One region of the Shewanella sp. DC2-4 genome, then DNA from elsewhere that is predicted to be linked to it. Evidence: predicted binding sites of a transcription regulator. Region 1 holds the regulator's gene; each other region holds the start of a gene.
The links. The regulator sigma-54, encoded in region 1, starts transcription at its own class of promoters, with help from an activator protein. The targets are predictions, from matches to a motif close to GTTGGCACGNNNNTNGNNT.
Positions count from the first base shown of each region.

Region 1 (6,476 bases):
CTATTTGTTCCTGATCGATGAGCTGCCACAATACTTGTCTGGCACTTGGCGGTGATGATTCTAAGATCAGCGCGATATCTGAGGCGGCCATTTTTTGCAGCATATTACGCACATGCACGAACATGCCGCTGCTAAGCGCTTGGTTTAACTGGTCAAGACTATGTCCGGTGTGATCGTTTTCTGCATTATCTACGGGCATTTGTCCTCCATTGTGCGGCAAATTGGTTTGAGATCTTAGTGTTGGGCTAGGATTTTGCGGTGACTAAGCGTCAGTCGATGACATAGATTAAGACGGCTAAGGTAAGGTTAAGGCCAGCGCAATGACCGCTAGTGTAATCGCCTGTGGCTTGTATCGTCGAGCGACAAATGTTTTGCCATGTGTGAATGGCAAGTTTTTAAAACTAGACATGAAGTGAAACTAACGATGAAGTGCTTAGTGTGAAGTGAAACTAACAGGCTTCGTCAAACTTAGCGTCGATTAAGGCACAAATGGCATCGAGAGCCGGCTCTGCATCTGGGCCTTCGGCGATAAGCTTGATGGTTTTACCCATGCCAGTTTCAAGCATCAGCAAGCCAAGCACACTGGCGGCCGATGCTTGTTTATCGCCTTGGATTAAGGTGATGGTCGCATCAAACTCGGAAGCCAGTACCACCAACTTAGTGGCGGCACGGGCATGTAAACCGAGCTTATTACAGATGGTTATCTGACGTTCAAGCTTTGGCATTATTGAGCTCTCGATGACGGGCATAAACTTTATGTTTACCGTTACTAAAGCGTTTGGCCAATTGCTCTGCGACGTAAACGGATCTGTGCTGTCCACCTGTGCAGCCAATGGCCACAGTTAAATAACTGCGATTGTTACGCTCGAGGTGCGGCAGCCAAGTCTCCAGTAAGTTTTCGATTTGCCAGATGAACTTATTAACCAGTGGTTGACGATTTAAGAACTCAGCTACGGGTTCATCTAAGCCAGTCAATGGCCGCAGCGCCAACTCCCAGTGGGGATTGGGCAGGAAGCGCACATCGAACATAAAGTCGGCTTCGGTGGGCATTCCGTGCTTAAAGCCAAAGGACTCGAAGTTGATCACGAGTTCTTTATCGACACTACCAAGGAGAATTTGTCTGACTTGGTCGCTTAAATCATAGATATTCAAATTCGACGTATCTATGTAGTGATCGACCAGTTTTGACATAGGCTCGAGCAGTTTCCCCTCCAGCTTTATCGCTTCTTGCAAAGAGACTCGGCTCTTCGACAAAGGATGCAAACGGCGGGTTTCGCTGTAACGCTTGAGCAGAATTTTATCGCTGGAGTTAAGGAAGAAGCTCGTTAACTCAGTATCTGGAGGTAGGCTAGCGAGTTGTTTTACTAAGACCTTATCCTGCTCAGGCATGTTACGCACGTCGACACTGATGGCGACGAGATCGTTACTGCCTTTGAGTTGCTCAAGCAAACTGCCAATCAATGGCAAGGGAAGGTTATCGACACAATAATAGCCGAGATCTTCGAGTACCCTAAGGGCGACAGATTTGCCTGAGCCTGAGCGGCCCGACACTATGACCAGTTTCATCCAGTGATTACCTGATAGAGTTCCGTTTCATCATGCGTCTTGCGTAATTGCTTTAATATTTGCTTGTCGCTCAGCTTTTCGGCCATGCAAGACAAGGTACTTAAGTGCTGCTGACATTGGTCTGCAGGCACCAGTAGTGCAAATAAAATATCAACAGGTTGCTTATCGATAGCATCAAATGCTATCGGCTCTTCACACTTAATTAGTATGGCAATGGGCTGATCTATATCGGCTAGTCGACCATGTGGAATGGCGATGCCGTTACCTATACCTGTGCTCCCCATCTTTTCGCGCGCCACTAGGCTTTCGAATATCTCTTGAGATGAGAGGGTCGGGTACTGGGCAGCGACTAAGTCGCTGATGAGTTCCAGTACCTTTTTCTTGCTGCCCGGAGTGGCGCAGGTAGTGCACTCCGGCCGCAGTATGGTACAAAGTTCCATTATTAGTGTTTTGTTAACTTCTCTTTGTGTTTAATAACCTGACGGTCAAGCTTGTCAATCAGGGCGTCTATAGCGGCATACATGTCAGCATGCTCTGAAGTAGCAAAAACTTCACCACCTATGAGGTTTATTCTCGCTTCGGCAATCTGTTGCATTTTCTCAACATTGAGCACAACGTGCACATTATTGATCTGTTCGAAATGGCGTTCAAGTTTTGAAAACTTTTCTTCTACATATGCACGTAACGATTCGGTAATTTCGACATGGTGTCCACTTAGGTTTATTTGCATAGAAACGTCCTCCGATATCCACTGTAGGTTATAAACTTTTACGCTGATTAGAAGGTGGAATAAGCATAGCCTCTCGGTACTTCGCAATGGTTCTGCGGGCTACGTTGATCCCTTGTTCTGCCAGAAGTTGTGCCATCTTACTATCGCTTAATGGTTTTTTCTGGTTTTCCGCTGCCACCAGTTTCTTTATAAAGGCTCTGATTGCTGTGGATGAGCACTCACCACCATCGTCAGTACCGACGTGGCTAGAGAAGAAGTATTTTAGTTCAAAAAGTCCCTTAGGGGTATGCATGTATTTTTGAGTTGTGACCCGTGAGATGGTGGACTCATGCATTTCTACCGCTTCGGCAATATCGTTAAGCACCATAGGCTTCATGGCTTCTTCACCATACTCAAAGAAACCTTGCTGATATTGCACTATGCAATTAGCAACTTTAAGCAAAGTATCGTTACGGCTTTCTAAGCTCTTAATAAACCATTTAGCCTCTTGCAGATGGCCGCGAATAAATTGGCTATCGGCTTGGTTTTTGGTACTGCGTGCCATAGAAGCATAATGTTGATTTACATTGATTTTTGGCATGCAGTCAGGATTAAGCTCAACGACCCAGCGGCCATTTTTCTTCGACACAGACACATCTGGGATAACGTATTCGTCATTATTGGGCGTGATCAACAAACCTGGGCGAGGATTGAGGGTTTGGATAAGTGCTATACCATCCCTTAATTCATCTTCTTTTAATTTAGTCTTACGCATCAATAACCTAAAATCACGGGCGGCGATCAGATCTAAATGATCTTTGATCAGCATACGGGCGTTTTCTAGGTTGGGAGTATCAGCGGCGAAATGCGACAGTTGGATCAGCAGGCATTCACTTAAATCGCGGGCGGCAACGCCTATGGGATCAAAATGCTGAATACGCTTGAGTACGGCTTCGACTTCGTCAAGCTCAACTTCAGGATTGCCCATGGCTTCGAGAATTTCTTCAGTGCTTTGGGTGAGATAGCCCTGATCGTCGATGGCATCAATAATGGCGGTGGCAATGGCTAAATCGGTTTCAGAAAACGGCGTGAGGTTTTTTTGCCATTCTAAGTGTTCGTACAAACCTTCACTGGTCTCGCCTTGGAAGGGCATATCGTCTTCACGACTGCCGCCGGGGCCTGAGTTTGGGGAGGCGGTAAACACTTCATCCCATGTGGTGTCCATGGGGAGCTCATCGGGCATGGATTCTTTGGTTAGCGACTCTGCCGTATCTATGGTGGAGCTGTCTTTTTCTGGTGGCAGAGTGCTAGATTCACTGAAATCCGTATCGGATAGCGTTTGGTTTACAGGGGTTTTAGTGGCGTCGAATTGATCCTCTTCCAGCTCGAGAAGGGGATTAGAATCTAATGCTTGCTGGATCTCTTGCTGCAGTTCTAATGACGACAGTTGCAACAGACGTATAGCCTGTTGTAGTTGTGGCGTCATGGTTAACTGTTGACCCAGTTTGAGCTGGAGTGACGCTTTCATGTTACCGCTGATCCCTACGTTATTATTGTTGGATGAGGTCGCTTATTATTATCTTGAGTGAAGCCCAATGGCGGTATAAATTGCCTCCATTGGCTTCGCTCGATTAACTATAGCCTGAATTGTTCACCTAAGTACACAGCCCTAACTTGCTGATTGTCTAAGATCTCTGCTGGAGTTCCTTCGGCAATCAGGTTTCCGTGACTCACAATATAAGCATGTTCACATACATCTAATGTCTCGCGGACATTATGGTCTGTGATCAGTACGCCAAGGCCGCGACTTTTGAGTTGTTCGATAATCTTCTTGATGTCGATAACCGAAATAGGATCGACGCCGGCAAACGGTTCATCGAGCAAAATGAACTTAGGATTAGCGGCTAAAGCCCGCGCAATTTCGACGCGACGACGTTCGCCACCCGACAATGACATGCCTTGGCTGTCACGGATGTGGGTGATATGAAACTCTTCGAGCAGATGTTCTAGTTCTTCTTCTCGTTCTTCGTTTTTAAGTTCTTTACGAGTTTGCAGTACGGCCATGATGTTGTCATGAACAGTTAGCTTACGAAAGATACTGGCTTCTTGCGGTAAGTAACCTATGCCTTTGCGGGCACGCAGATGCATAGGATCTGCGGTTAAATCATCATCGTCGATAAAGATATGTCCCTTATCGCTCTTCACTAGCCCGACAACCATGTAAAAGGTCGTGGTTTTACCTGCACCGTTTGGACCGAGTAGGCCAACGACTTGACCGGTTTTTACCGTCAGACTGACGTCTTTAACCACTTGGCGACTCTTGTAACTTTTCGCCAGATTTTGTGCTCTTAAGGTGATTTGGGTCATTTAGAGTCCTGCTTTTTTACAGGTTTATCCGCCGGAGCGTCTGATTTAGCATCATCTTGATAGTTTTCAGGCTGAATAATAGTGATTACGCGATCGTCACCACTGCCAGTACTCTCGGCCATCAATTTCTGTTGAATCATGTTATAGCGGATTAAATTGCCTGTAACTTGGCTACCTGCTTGATCTAATGACGCCATACCTTTCAGAGTTAAGGTGCGGCTTGCCATATCGTAACGAATTTCTTTCGCGCTAGCCGATGCAGGACGGCCATCGTCTAATATCTGGCTATACGTAGCAGGGTTGCCTGTGGCGACTAAAGTTTTGCTATTTTCACCTTCAGCGGAAAATGCACGCAGTTCATTTGCTTGGATTTTTATTGAGCCTTGGGTAACTTCCACCGGACCAAAGAAGATAATCTGGTTGTTTTTGATATCCGCAGTTTGGCTCACAGCTTTAATTTTGACTTCTTGCTTTAAGTCGCCCACTTTCGCGAAAGCACTCATGCTCATAATTAGCATTAGGCTGGCAAGTAATACGTTATTTTGCTTCATATGTTCCTACTACCTGACTGGTCAATTGCACTTCTTGCGCGTTGAGGTCGGCATAAAGGCCTTGGCCTTGAATATTAAAATCTTTCCCTGTGACGTAAATGGTACGGTCAGAGGTCATTATCATAGTGTTGAGATCGAGTTCCAGATAACTGGTGGACAAGGTCTGAATCGGTTCTTCTGGGCTAATGGCATCGATAATAACATTATTTTCTAATACAACCTTGCCAGTTTCCTTGTTTAGCTTGCCCTGATCTGCCCTGAGCTGCCATTGTGCTTTACCTTGGTCTGGATAAACAAGATAAACAGGTTGAGTAAAGAAAGTTTGATTCGTTGAATCATAATGTTCCATGTGTTTCGCCGTCACACGGCTATTCACTAGTCCTTGCTCATTGAACTCAACACTGCGCAGATCTTCAACGATGAAATCTGGGGTATTTTGATCTTTTACTCTGTTATCGGAATCACCGCTGTGTTTGTTCTGGACCTGCCAGTAAAGCGCTAGTGCAGTTCCAAAAAAAGCGATAATTGCGAGTGTCACACGACTCATATACTCATTCCATGGGCCGAAGTGAATTTATTTTGACTTAGGAGTAACAGATCTGTGAGTTCACGCAGTGCACCGTGGCCACCATTGAGCGTAGTCACAAAATGGGCGTGTTGGCGTACATAGGGGTGGCCGTCAGCAACACTGACCGCTAAACCGACGACATTCATCACGGGGAGATCGACAATATCATCACCGATATAAGCCACTTCTTCTGGGGTGACACCATAAAGTGCGAGCAATGCTTCATAGGGCTCGAACTTATTGTCTACGCCTTGGTAAATATGGGTAACACCAAGGGCTGTCATACGGTTTTCAACGATTTTGGATTGACGCCCTGTGATCACGGCGAGGTTGAAACCGCTGGTGAGGAGTGAGCGCACGCCATAACCGTCACGGGTATGGAAGGCTTTGAGCTCTTCGCCGCTATTGCTCAAGTAAATACGGCCGTCGGAAAACACCCCATCGACGTCACAAATCAACAGTTTAATCTTTTGCGCGCGTTGCCACACATCATCACTGATTGGGCCGTAAAATCCTTGCTGTGGCATTAAATGACTCCTGCTTTAACCATGTCTAGCATGTTAAGAGCGCCGATAGGATGGCGGTCTTTATCAATAACAATTAATCCGTTGATGTTTTTTGAGTCCATCACTTGCAGTGCTTGGGCGGCCAACACATTATCCGTGATCGTGACGCAGTTACGTGTCATCACATCGGCAATGGGCGTCGTGCGTAA
Region 1 is NZ_JABRVR010000002.1:3,663,756-3,670,231, reverse strand. It holds gene mgtE (magnesium transporter) at 1-199, opposite strand, end outside; gene HQQ92_RS16750 (HPr family phosphocarrier protein) at 450-725, opposite strand; gene rapZ (RNase adapter RapZ) at 712-1,566, opposite strand; gene ptsN (PTS IIA-like nitrogen regulatory protein PtsN) at 1,563-2,006, opposite strand; gene hpf (ribosome hibernation promoting factor) at 2,009-2,296, opposite strand; gene HQQ92_RS16730 (RNA polymerase factor sigma-54) at 2,325-3,803, opposite strand; gene lptB (LPS export ABC transporter ATP-binding protein) at 3,911-4,642, opposite strand; gene lptA (lipopolysaccharide transport periplasmic protein LptA) at 4,639-5,193, opposite strand; gene lptC (LPS export ABC transporter periplasmic protein LptC) at 5,180-5,740, opposite strand; gene kdsC (3-deoxy-manno-octulosonate-8-phosphatase KdsC) at 5,737-6,288, opposite strand; gene HQQ92_RS16705 (KpsF/GutQ family sugar-phosphate isomerase) at 6,288-6,476, opposite strand, start outside.

Region 2 (6,476 bases), 2.2 Mb from region 1:
ATGGCGGGGGCAACTTGTCCTGAAGAAGTGATGCGACGTGTACAAAACCTGATGTATATGAAGGAAGTGCTGATTGGTTATGGACAGACCGAATGCAGTCCGCTCAATCACATTACTGAAATCGACTCACCCGTAGAGAAACGTGTGCTCACCGTTGGCCGTGCTTTGCCCCATACCGAAGTGAAAATTGTCGATGAATTTGGCGAAGTGCTGCCAATTAATCAACCCGGTGAAGTTTGTAGTCGCGGTTACTGCATTATGCAGTGTTATTGGAATGATCCTGAGAAAACGGCGGCAACCATAGACAGTCAAGGCTGGCTACATTCGGGCGATATTGGCCAAATGGATGAGCAAGGTTATGTGCAAATTGTGGGGCGCATTAAAGATATGATTATTCGCGGCGGCGAGAATATTTATCCCCGTGAGATTGAAGAGAAACTTTACACCCATAAAGATGTGCAGGATGCGGCGGTCTTTGGCGTTCAAAGCGATAAATACGGCGAGGAAGTGTGTGCTTGGATCAAAGTCCGCTCAGGAGCCGCGATTACAGAGGCTGATATTCGTCATTTTCTCACCGAGAAATTCGCCTACTTTAAAGTGCCGCGCTACATCAAGTTTGTGGATCAGTATCCAATGACAGTGACGGGAAAAATTCAGAAATTCAAAATGCGTGAGCTGATGTATCAAGAGTTATATGAAGATATTAATGCTTAAGTCATTTGGCTTTGAGTTGATTAATACTATTGATATTTGACTTCCAAGCCGCGCAATGCGGCTTGAATTTTATTCTGTCTAGCTATTTCGGTTAGCAGATAAACGAACAAGCTAATTGGCTAATGAAAAAGTCGGCGAGTCATACCATCAAGCCAAGCTGTACTTTGAGTTAGCTTTTGCTGCTAATGTCGTTATTCTAATTGTAACAAAACTTCACTTCCCCACTGTGGCTTGATGGCTATACTAAAACCAGTCATAAAATCTAACCAATCATAAAATCTCGGCAGATAAAAACGAAAGCGTTGAGTTGTCGATGATGTAGTCGTAAATCCATGCAGGCAAAGGAGTACTAAATGGTTCGATGGCGTTCAATGCTCCTTGTGTATTGTCTTTCCTTTATGGGATTGAGCGTAGCTAAAGCGGATACCTTAATGCTCACTTCTTTACTTTGGCCGCCTTATTCAGGAGAGCAATTAACGGAGCAGGGTGCCAGTATTGCCGTGGTACGGGCGGCGCTGAACGTTATGGGACACCAATTAGACGTGGATTTCTATCCGTGGAGCCGCGCTGTCAAACTTACGACAATGCCGAACTCTGACTACATAGGTTATTTTCCTGAATACTATGTAGAGACAGAAAAGTTTATCTTTTCAAAACCGATTGGCGAAAGTCCATTGGGGCTGGTGGAGCAAAAGTCCCATCCAGTAAGTTGGAATTATATTGAAGATCTTAATCGCTATACCTTAGGTGTGGTGAAAGATTATGTGAATACTCAGGCCTTAGATCGCATGATCGTTTCCGGTGTACAGCGGACTGAACCTGTGACTTCGGATGAGCATAATGTCAAAAAAGTTGCCGCAGGTCGGATTGATGCCGCGGTGATTGATGTCAACGTTCTGCACTATTTACTCAAGCAAAAGCCCTTACAGCCGCTGGCGACAAAGTTGCAAATCAATCGGCAAATTCTGGCGAATAAGCAGCTCTATATCGCGTTTCGTAATACAGAAGAGGGACGGCGTTGGCGAGATATTGTTGACCAAGGTTTAGCGCAGGTTGACGTAGAAACCATCATTGGAGAGCTACTTTATCGTGAAGACTAATGTAGGGTTTTAGGATAGTTTATTCTTTGTTTTACTCGCTATTTTTCCGCTTATTTCCCCGTAAAGTCACTTCTGATATGCAGTTTGTCATCATTTTGTCTTTGTTCACTATTAGTATCACTTTAACGGCATGAGTTGTTCTCTCATTTTATTGATTAAGGTGACATGAAGAAACTTCCTTTTGAGCTTCCATTTGAGTTAGATACGCTGCAGCAACTCATTGATACTCATCATCTTAAGTTAGATTATCAGATCCTTGCCGACATTCCATTCCGCCAAGAGCATTTCCCCCTTTACAGTGTTGAGTTAGGTGGTACAGATACGCCTTGTCCGACAGTGCTCTTTGTGGGTGGCGTGCATGGGGTTGAACGTATTGGATCTCAAGTTATTTTGGCATTGTTAAACAGTTTATTGCAGCGGCTTGTTTGGGATAAACACCTACAACAGATGCTAACGGGCCTGCGGTTAGCTTTTGTACCTGTAGTGAATCCTGTTGGGTTATTCATGGGAACGCGGGGCAATGGTAATCAAGTAGATTTGATGCGTAACGCTCCAATAGAATCCCGTGAAAAAGTGTCCTTTATGGTGGGAGGACAGCGTATATCGTCACGGCTGCCCTGGTATCGCGGTATTGGGGGAATGGAGCTGGAAACTGCGGGCTTAGTTGCCTATGTACAACAACTGTTGAGTCGCAGCACAAGTTTGATTTCGCTCGATGCCCACTCGGGATTTGGTTTGAGTGATCATATCTGGTTCCCCTACGCCCATACCCGTACCGCCTTCGAAAATGCCAATTATATTTTTCATCTAAAACAATTGTTTGAACAGAGTTATCCCCATCACGGCCATTATCGACTCGCGCCGCAGAGCCAGTTTTATCGCACTCATGGTGATATTTGGGATTATCTCTATCGCCAGCACCAAGTGGCTGATCCTTCTGCTCAGGTGCCATTTTTACCTTTGACATTAGAGATGGGATCTTGGGCATGGATAAAGAAGAATCCTAGACAAATATTTAATTTTGCTGGCTTTTTTAATCCACAAAAAACACATCGTCACCACAGGATTTTACGCAGGCATACAGTACTCATGCAATTTATGATGGAAGCGGCCTATGCCCAATCGTTAGAGCAGTTAACACCTGAACGTTTGACTGAGCTGACAGAGCGTGCGCGGCATTATTGGTATCGGGAGTCTCAGTCATGACCACTTGGGTGTTATTAAGGGGATTAATGCGTGATCAGCGCCATTGGAATGGTTTCGATCAGCGTCTGCGACAAAAGGGATTGCGAGTGCTGACACCGGATCTTCCGGGCAATGGGACGCTATCCCACGAATTAAGTCCGCTTAAGATTGCTGATTATGCCTATGCCGTGTGGCAGCAATTGGATGAGCAGGTACAGGAAGGGGAGACTATTTATCTCCTCGGCTTGTCTATGGGCGGTATGTTGGCGTTGGAAATGGCATGCCAGCGACCTTGGCAGATAAGACATGCCTTTGTATTAAACAGCAGTGCGGCGAATTTATCGTATTGGTATCAAAGATTTAATCCGCTGAATGCATTGAAGGCTTTTTTCATGCGGGCTCGGGGTAACGCTTTACATCCAATCGAGTCGACTATAGTGCGTTTAACCAGTTTTCGTCATCGGCGAGACCGAGATTTAATTGTCAAGTGGAGTGAGTTTCGCCGCGATACCACACCAAGTAGACGCAATGTAGGGCGACAACTTTGGGCGGCTTTTCAATACCAATGTCCATTGACAGTGGAAGTACCGATAACTGTGCTCTGCGGTGACCGTGATGCGCTGGTGAGTATGGCATCGAGTAAGGCGCTAGCACGGCATTTTTACACCGATTTGATTGTACTCGCGTATTGCGGTCACGATGCAGCTATAGATGCACCCGCAAAACTGGCGCATTATCTGTTGGACATTGTGGGGGCGACTAAGCCGCAAGTGCAGTTTTCTGTGGATAGTGAGCCTGCCAATACTCAATATGATTGCAACGATTTATTGGAGGAAGAAATAGCCTTAAACGAAGCGATATTTACTGTATGGGATGACAAAGCGCTATCCACTCTTGAAACCAAATAATCGAGAGTGAATAGCGCAGTTAACGCATTGTCTTATTAAGCTTTAGCCACTACGGTTTGGCCTATCGGTGTGAGGCTGAGTAAAGCCAACTTAAGATGCTGTATCCCAAAGGGAATACCGATAATCGTCACAAAACAAGCTAAGGCGTGGACCAAATGCCCTATGGCTAACCAGATCCCAAACAGTAAGAACCAAATGATATTTCCTACCATGCCTAATGCACCTGTGCCCAAGTCTTCACGTCCAGTTAAGTGGCGACGGTTCATTTGTTCTTGGCCGAAGGGCCAAAAGGTCATTTCGCCGATAACAAAACAGGCGCGGCCGAAGGGAATACCAATGATACTGATAAAACACAGGATACCTGCGAGCCACCAAGCGAGTCCCATCACAAATCCGCCGAGTACAAACCAAGCTATGTTGAATATTAAGCGTAATACAGCCATTGAAAGCTCCTTATGTTTACCCTGTTAGCCTTTATCGTTAGCTTCGATAAATTGAATATATGTCAATGTCTAAGCGATAACTATGCCAACTATTTAAATTGTTCATAATCAATTGGTTAATTATATGTATTCGAGATTCATGTGTCATTTTCACTAGTTTTTCGCCAAATTGATAATTTCTTAAGGGCGTAACAGGAAGGGCGGAGTTACACTAGCCTTCCCTTAACTGGTTTAAAAACCAGAGAATTTAATCGTTTGAGTAGCTTGATGTTTGCAAATTCCCCTGTCGATACATTTGCCTTTGCTGGCAGAGACATATTCCTAAAACGTGATGATTTACTGCATCCGGCGTTTAGTGGCAATAAAGCTCGCAAATTCGGCTATTTTTTAGATCATGAGTTTGCAGGCATCAGCAAGGTGATAGGTCACGGCTCGCCATTGGCTAACTCACTGTATTCATTGTCAACATTAGCGAAGATGAAAGGCTGGCAATGTGATTTTTATGTAGATCATATTGCCAGTCAAGTGGTTAAACATCCTACGGGCAATTACGCTGCCGCTTTAGCGAATGGCGCTAATATTATCGATTTAAGTGTGTTAATAGCACAAAAGCAGGCGTGCACTCAGTCGCAATCTGAACCTCACGTTTTATCAAATCTTAAGGCTAGTCCTGAGCCTACTGCGCAAGTGGGCGATGTGCGACTGAGTTGCCCTGATTATATAGAGGCTCAAGTACTCGTGAATGAGCCGACGGCGCTTTTTATTCCAGAGGGGGGGCGCTGTGCTTACGCCGAATACGGGATAAATAGATTGGCGCAAGAGATAGTACAGTTTGCGAAGGCGAATGGATTGGTTGATTTAACGGTATTTTTACCTTCGGGGACGGGAACGACAGCGTTATTTTTAAATCAGTATTTTATCCGTCAGCAAACGGCTATTCGCGTCGTGACTTGCGCCGTGGTGGGGGGCGATGATTATTTGCGCTTGCAATTTTCGTTGCTTAATACCAATACCAGTGAGCATCCACAGATTGTTAATGTCGGCAAGAAATATCATTTTGGTAAACTTTATCCGGAATTTTATGCCATGTGGCAGCGGGTCTGCGCCTCAGGCGTGCAGTTTGAAGTACTCTACGATCCCTTAGGTTTTATTGTGCTTGAAGATTATTTACAACGTAGTGAACCAGGTCATGTGATGTATTTGCATCAAGGCGGATTATTGGGGAACGAGACCATGTTGCCGCGTTATCAGCGTAAATTTGGCCAAAGTAGCTATGCCCACGGTGCCAGATATTTACTTAGTGACGCTAAGACATAATGTGTTTGAAGCTATGTAATGCTAAGTTAAGCTGATGATTTGGAACGATGGGAAATATCAATGACTGAAGCGGAATATCTCGCCAATTACAATCCTAAGGTTTTTAAGGCTCAGCTACTGACAGTGGATGCCGTATTGTTTACCTATCACGATCAGCAACTTAAAGTACTCTTAGTACAACGCTCAAATCATCCATTTTTAGGTTTATGGGGATTACCTGGAGGGTTTATCGATGAAAATTGCGATCAATCCCTTGAGCAAACTGTATTACGTAAACTGCATGAGAAAACCGCGGTAGTGCCACCTTATATTGAGCAGCTATGCACTGTGGGTAATCGTGGTCGCGATGTAAGAGGTTGGTCGGTGACTGTGTGTTATACCGCCTTGATGAGTTATCAAGCTTGCCAAATTCAGATTGATTCAGTGAGTGATGTTAAGTGGTGGCCATTAGCGGATGTGTTGCAGATGCCCTTGGCGTTTGATCATTTGCAGTTAATCGAGCAAGCGCGGGAACGCTTAACACAAAAAGCCTTATATTCTTTAGTGCCAGGATTTGCACTGTCTGAACCTTTTACCTTGCCAGAATTGCAGCATGTACATGAGGTTTTACTGGGCAAGCCTATCCAAGGTAAATCTTTTCGTCGGCGGGTTGAACAGGCTGATTTATTGATCGATACGGGATTAAAGCGCACCGAACGTGGTCGTCCTGCTAATTTATACCGCTTGAAACCCAATACCGCATCGTATCGCTTCTTAAGAAATTTAGAATGTTGATCACAGTGAATATGGATTTAAGCAAGAGATTCGCC
Region 2 is NZ_JABRVR010000002.1:1,489,142-1,495,617, forward strand. It holds gene HQQ92_RS07230 (AMP-binding protein) at 1-714, shown strand, start outside; gene HQQ92_RS07235 (ABC transporter substrate-binding protein) at 1,068-1,814, shown strand; gene HQQ92_RS07240 (M14 family metallopeptidase) at 1,980-3,020, shown strand; gene HQQ92_RS07245 (alpha/beta fold hydrolase) at 3,017-3,907, shown strand; gene HQQ92_RS07250 (YccF domain-containing protein) at 3,943-4,350, opposite strand; gene HQQ92_RS07255 (pyridoxal-phosphate dependent enzyme) at 4,618-5,667, shown strand; gene HQQ92_RS07260 (NUDIX domain-containing protein) at 5,728-6,441, shown strand.
Region 2: HQQ92_RS07250 (YccF domain-containing protein) is a predicted target of sigma-54. The motif match lies at 4,422-4,440, and genes of this name have one in related genera.

Region 3 (6,476 bases), 3.5 Mb from region 1:
TTTTTAGTGTTGATGCCCATGAGCGCAGCGGCGAATTTAATCGGGTGAATCAACGTGGCCCTGTGAATATGGGCTGGCGCACTACGGCTAATAATCTCAACCTTAACCGCGATTATGCTAAGGCCGACAGCTTAGAAATGCAGCATATGCTGCGCGCAATCAACGTATGGCAACCGGATCTGTATATCGACGTGCATGTTACTGACGGCATCGACTATCAATACGATGTTACCTTTGGTTATAACCTTGCCCAAGGCTTAAGCCCTGCGAGCTACCGCTGGCTCGAAAACAGCTACAGACCTGCGGTTGAAGCCGCATTAACGGAACAAGGCCATATTCCCGGCGCACTGATTTTTGCCGTGGATAACGCCGATATTAACAAAGGCATGTCGCTGTGGAATCCAAGCCCGCGCTTCTCTAACGGTTATGGCGATGCTCGCCATTTGCCCACCATTCTGGTTGAAAACCACAGCCTAAAGCCCTTTAAGCAAAGGGTGCTCGGCACTTATGTGATGTTAGCGCAAACCCTCAAAACCGTGGGTGAACAGGCGACAAAACTTAAGAGTGCGATTCAAGAAGATAAATACCGCGCCTCACCGCTAATCACCCTTACTTGGAAATTAGCACCATTAGAAAAAGGCTGGGATTTTAAAGGCATAGATTATCAACTTGAAAAGAGCCCCATCAGTGGCGCTGAAGTTGTGCGCTGGACAGGTGAACCAAAACTTTACCCTAACTTGCCGGTGATGGCTGAAACAGTGCCCGACATTAAGGTCACTCGTCCGAGTGCTTACTATATTCCCGCTCAATGGACTCAAGTGATTGATCGTCTTAACGTGCATGGCATTCGCATGACCACGCTCAAAAAGCCAACCGAGTTGAAATTGCAGCAATATACTCTCAGCAATCCCGTGTTTAACACTAAGGATTTTGAGGGCCGCCAAACGGTCAAAGCCGAGTCAGAGTTAACCAAAGTCAGCACTACTCTGCCCGCTGGCACCATTAAAATCAGTACGGATCAACCGCTAGGCGATCTGGCGATTTTACTGCTTGAGCCGCAATCACCAGATTCTTTACTGCAATGGGGTTTCTTCAACCCTATCTTCACTCGCACTGAATACATTGAAGATTATGCGGTAGAGCCACTGGCAGCCAAGATGCTAAAAGAAGATCCTAAGCTACAAGCGGAGTTCGACAAAGCACTGACCAATGCCGAGTTTGCCGCCGATCCTGAGGCACGCCTACGCTGGTTCTATGAACGCAGCCCTTACTACGATAACCAATACCTTAAGTATCCGGTTTACCGTAGTCGTTGATCATCGCGATTACAAAAGGCTGTGATTAAGCGGGTTTACGCGCGCTGATGCTATACAGCAAGGGCACCTTCTGCCCTTGGTGTGTTAACACATAACGACCATCGGCTTGCACTTCGAGCCCTTCAAAGCAGTTATAGGGGCTGAAATCAAACTCGTGGAAAAACTCCAACACTAAGCCCGCCTGCAATAACGCATTGATCACTTCAGATAAACTGTGCGACCAGCACATTAAGGTTTGCTGATCATCACCGGTATTTTCGGTATATGTGCCTTCCAGCTCTATGTCTGGCTCACCCCGATTAAAATAGCTATAACCATCGAACAACTGCTGCGCCGGATGAAACTCGGCCATATAAAACTGTCCGCCGGGTGTTAAACAGTCGGAAACCGTCTGCGCCCACAGGGTTAAATCCGGCAGCCACACAATGGCACCATAGGACGTAAACACAATATCGTGAGGCTCAACCTTGCTCGCCACACTGTAAACATCGCTACAGATAAACTCGGCGGACAACTGTGTCCGTTCTGCCAGTTTTTGCGCTTCAACAATCGCCACCTCTGACAAATCGACGCCTGTGACTCTGGATCCCATTCGCGCCCACGACAAGGTGTCTAAGCCGAAATGACATTGCAGATGCAGCAAACTTTTACCTGCAACCTCGAGTTCACCTAGCTCAATTTCCCGCAGCGAAGTCTTACCACTAAGAAAGCCCGCAACATCATAAAAATCAGAAGTTAAATGTACCCGAGTGCGCGCATCCCAAGCCGTTTTGTTTGTTGTTAAATAATCCATCAGCATCCCTTCTTATATTTTTTGTATTTTTGATTCCGCGTGACTTGCGAAGCTTAAACTAACTTAATAAATGAGTAATTTCACTAATCTATGAGTAAATCACCCATGTAGCGGACATGTCCGCACAGTGAACCTCGGACACTTTTCAGCTTAACTAATTGATTATAAATGAAACTTAAAATTGGCATGGGCTGTGCAATGTCTTATTCATCGCAAGACGACTCAGCACTCACCCAAAAAATCGAGTGCCAGATAAACAAGGAAGCTAACATGTCACTACGCCCATTTATATTCACCCTCGCTTTTATAGTGTTTTTTACTGCTGGGGTATCGCTCACTGGCTGCATTCTTAATGTGAACGCAGCAGGCATGCCAGACTTAGACCACCAACAACGCGAGCTCACCCTCAATAGCCAAGACTTACAAGGCCTGATTGCAGAAACTGGCGCAGGCAGCTTGGAAATTATCGGTGTCGAAGGCCTAACCCAAATTAAACTCGTCGCCGACATCTATAGCAATAAGGACGACAACGATGACAGCAAAGTCATTCTCACCCTTGAGAAAAAAGCCAATAAAGCCAAGCTCAAGGCCAGCTTTGAGCAAGCAGATTCTAATAATAACTCGCCCTATATAGACCTAAAACTGCAAGTCCCTGCGCACTTTACACTGGATATCGATGACAGCTCAGGGGCTATTTTGATCAGCAAGATGACGTCGGACATGAACATCAAAGACGGTTCGGGTGAACTCACTATCAACGGTGGTAACAATATCAACATAGAGGATGGCTCAGGTGATATTGAAATCAGCCAAATCAACGGCAGCCTAACCATTGAAGATGGCTCTGGTGCCATCAAGGTGACCGATATTCGCGGCAATATCGCAATTAATGACGGCTCGGGCAACATAGAGGTTGCCAATGTGCAAAGTGCTGTGACCATCACAGATGGCTCAGGCAACATTAATGTCTTTAACACTAAGGGATTAACGATTCTTGCGGCAGGTTCTGGCGATGTGACATTTAACAAAATCGACGGCCCAGTGAGCATGCAATAACGCGCCGCTTTACCCCTCTACTCCCAAAGGCTTTACCCACTTCCCGGCGTAGAGGCTGATGTTGCAACGGTTCCCAGCCAAGATGTCAGTCTTCTACCCACCCTTTTAAGCGTATGCCCGACTTATGCATTTATGCCACTAACCCCTTGTAGTGGCATTTTTTTATACCGAAATTAAGCTTGAGTTTGCAGAAATGACGTTGATTTTATTCAGACCGTTACGCTTTAACCTTGTGGATTTGCTAAGATTGTCGGCCTTCCCACTTCAATAGTCGAAAAGTCACACTGTATTGCCAGTAAGGTCGAGAATATGGATCAGTTTTCGGAATACCAAAAAGAAATTGAATCGCTTTCCCTATCGGATAACCCTAGGCAGATAATGGAAGGACTAGGGGATATTTGTTTTGATGGCGAATCTTTTTATCGCAACGGCAATAAAGCCCTAGCCAAACACATTTTCAAGCATATCTACGCCTTAGATGCGCACTCAGACTATTTCTCACACGCCAGAACTGTCGCAAAAGCCTTTCTTATATCCTTAGGAGAAATTCAACCTATCTCCCTAGAAGAGGTTATTTTACAGATAAAGCATGAGCATGCCTCATTAGCCGCACATCAATTAAATCTGCTGATTGCAAAGCGTCTTTTTAGGGAATTTAGTCACCATCAAGACGCTATCCACATCACTATGCAATATCTCACCAAAGCCGAGGCACTTACCCCTCTGAGCAAGAGTGACCTTCGCTTTAAAGCTTTAGTCAGCTCGAATAAGAGTGAGTAAAGAGATAGCGTGACAGAATAAATCATCAGAATTTAGAGCCGTTTCTCAAAAGAAATGCAAAAATATACCGGAAGAGATCAACGTTCTAAATTCAACAACCCAATTTTAATTAAGTGATAATATGGACATTTCATCTTTTAAGAAATATATAAAGTTAGCACCAGAAAATGTTTCAGAATGGCAGAGGTGGGAAAATTCATTACCTACCTTCGATTCTATATTGCCAATATTGGATTATGTATATAACACTGAATGGCAGCGAGATGATTGGAAAGCCATAATGGCATTCATTCGGAAAGGTTATATTGAGCAAAATGAATCATCTGAATTGGTTGATGGGATTAAGCATGTAAATATATTCAACTCCAAAGTTATTAATCTAAAAGTTGATGTCGCAATTTCATTAAACTGCTCCATTGTTCGTTCATTAGAGTCAATTAATTTATGCTCAGACTCAGTGGAATCATTAAGTGTGTCCCATGCAAGCAAACTCTCTGAAATTACCGGAAACACCCAGAATTTAAGCTACTTATCTTTAAATAAATGTCAAAAGTTAGATTTTGGTTCTATCATTTCAACGCTTGACAGCGTAAAAATGTTAGACCTCAGTGGAAACCCACAGTTGTCCAGTATTGACGAGTTGCGTGGAAATAAAAATATTTTTGCGTTATATCTTGTTGAAACAAATGTAATCAAGACTAAAGAGACAGTAGAAATCTTGGCTTCGATACCAAACTTGAAAAAACTTTGGATTAAAGCAAACAAAAAGGAGTTGGAACTTTTAAGAGAAGCCCTACCAGGGATTGTAAATTAAGCATAGAAAAAGGCCGGACATGTAGTTCGAGAGCGTGAAAAGATCTGTGTAAGTGGCATTCTTAACCTATTAAATGGAGTTCAGAATACCAATAGCAGACAAACTTATCGCTCAGCAGAAGAAAAATCGACTCACCCCAATAATAAATCCGGCAATAAACCGGCCAGTGGCATTTTTTAACTCTCAATTCTTACTTCTCTAACCCCAATGCAGACCAGTCTTTGGTGGCGAAAAAAGCTTAAACACTTGATTTATTATGGAAGTTAATCGTTAAGCTATTAAGCACTGCCATTCTAGTGACTCGCCGCCCTGTCGTTTAACAAGAAGTGTCCCTATAGGCTCAACGGCGTCATCTGCTGCATACGGAAGTGCAAATACCGCGATCACCTAGATGTGAAAGAGCGGCCATGCCGCCAACGGTTACTTCCATGAAGTGCTTAATTCCGCGAGCTAAATCGTATTCTGTTAGTCTGAAACAGCACCTAAGCGTGACATGAAAACCGAACGAACAATCTCAGCAGTCATATCTCTTTAAGCAAGTTAGCCACGATCAATAGCTTACGCAGCGAAATTTAACAATGGACCTTGATAAAGAGTAGTTAACACCTCTTTTAAAATGCACTTTTGCGCTTTTTGGGCCGGCATTATTTTGATTGCTAAGTGCTTACTTCGTATATGCTTTGATGTAAGCGTAATCACTATTTTTTTCACCTTTAAATAAAGATACCTCGTAAAGCCCACCTAGCTCTGACCACCTCATTGAGAAGCTATTCTTAAACGATGGTGACAAGCTTTTCAAACCAATTGTCTCTAGAGCTACCTGACCAAATGGAACGTTATCAATTGCTTCAATTGTAATCCAGTCAGCCTTACCTTTAATAAATACAATCTCAGTTTCCCCTTTGGAAAACTGACACTTTTCTCCATGCTTACTTTTAGAGCATGATGAAGGCGCACCAATAAGCGTGGATACTTCAGTTTTATTTTTTCCAACAATTGCAAGCACATCTATGATCGTTTCGGAATATGCTTTTAAGCTCGCAAAGCTTAGTAAAATGCCTAACATTATAATTTTCATCATGACTCCATGTTTGCTTAAGTTTTTAGCCCGTTCCAACGCACGAAGTGAGCGGTTCAAAAGCATTGCTATACGCCAGTCACACTAATCTTGAATTTTGGCCACTGGTTGTAACCGATATTTGGATTGTTTGACTGCAGCGCTTTAATTAGCTCCACTTCTTTCATGTTTACTTCCTTGTCGGTTGCAGTTTCGGACTCCCAGATAATTTGTTTGCGAACTGTAAAGTCACGTATTTCTTCTGAAGTGAAATCACACTCAATCAGCTTACTGTCGGCGCCGCCAAAATAATTTAGTGTTCCAGTTAAATCTTTGCCAACGTAAATTTTGCCGTTCGGGTAAGTGATCCTATAAACGACTCTCATGGGCAGCACCGATATTGTTTATTTTCCAGTCACACTCTCCAACCCAAAAGGCAAGTTTTGGAGAAATAGGAATAAATGCAAAGTCACCATAACCGTCTGCAACTAAGAACTCACTCAGGGACTTTATCATGACACCAATTGCTAAATTTGGGAAAAGGTATACTCAGGGATTAAGCACTGACATGGAAGTGACCGTTGACGGCCTGAATGCCGTCGTCGAGCCTATAGGGACATATTTACGGCGAGTCACTGGAATGACAGTGCTTAATCTCAT
Region 3 is NZ_JABRVR010000002.1:115,655-122,130, reverse strand. It holds gene HQQ92_RS01040 (M14 family metallopeptidase) at 1-1,316, shown strand, start outside; gene HQQ92_RS01035 (bifunctional 2-polyprenyl-6-hydroxyphenol methylase/3-demethylubiquinol 3-O-methyltransferase UbiG) at 1,342-2,109, opposite strand; gene HQQ92_RS01030 (DUF4097 family beta strand repeat-containing protein) at 2,380-3,165, shown strand; gene HQQ92_RS01025 (hypothetical protein) at 3,475-3,945, shown strand; gene HQQ92_RS01020 (hypothetical protein) at 4,067-4,759, shown strand; gene HQQ92_RS01015 (hypothetical protein) at 5,424-5,903, opposite strand; gene HQQ92_RS01010 (GIY-YIG nuclease family protein) at 5,906-6,202, opposite strand; gene HQQ92_RS01005 (hypothetical protein) at 6,186-6,332, opposite strand.
Region 3: HQQ92_RS01030 (DUF4097 family beta strand repeat-containing protein) is a predicted target of sigma-54. The motif match lies at 2,290-2,308, and genes of this name have one in related genera.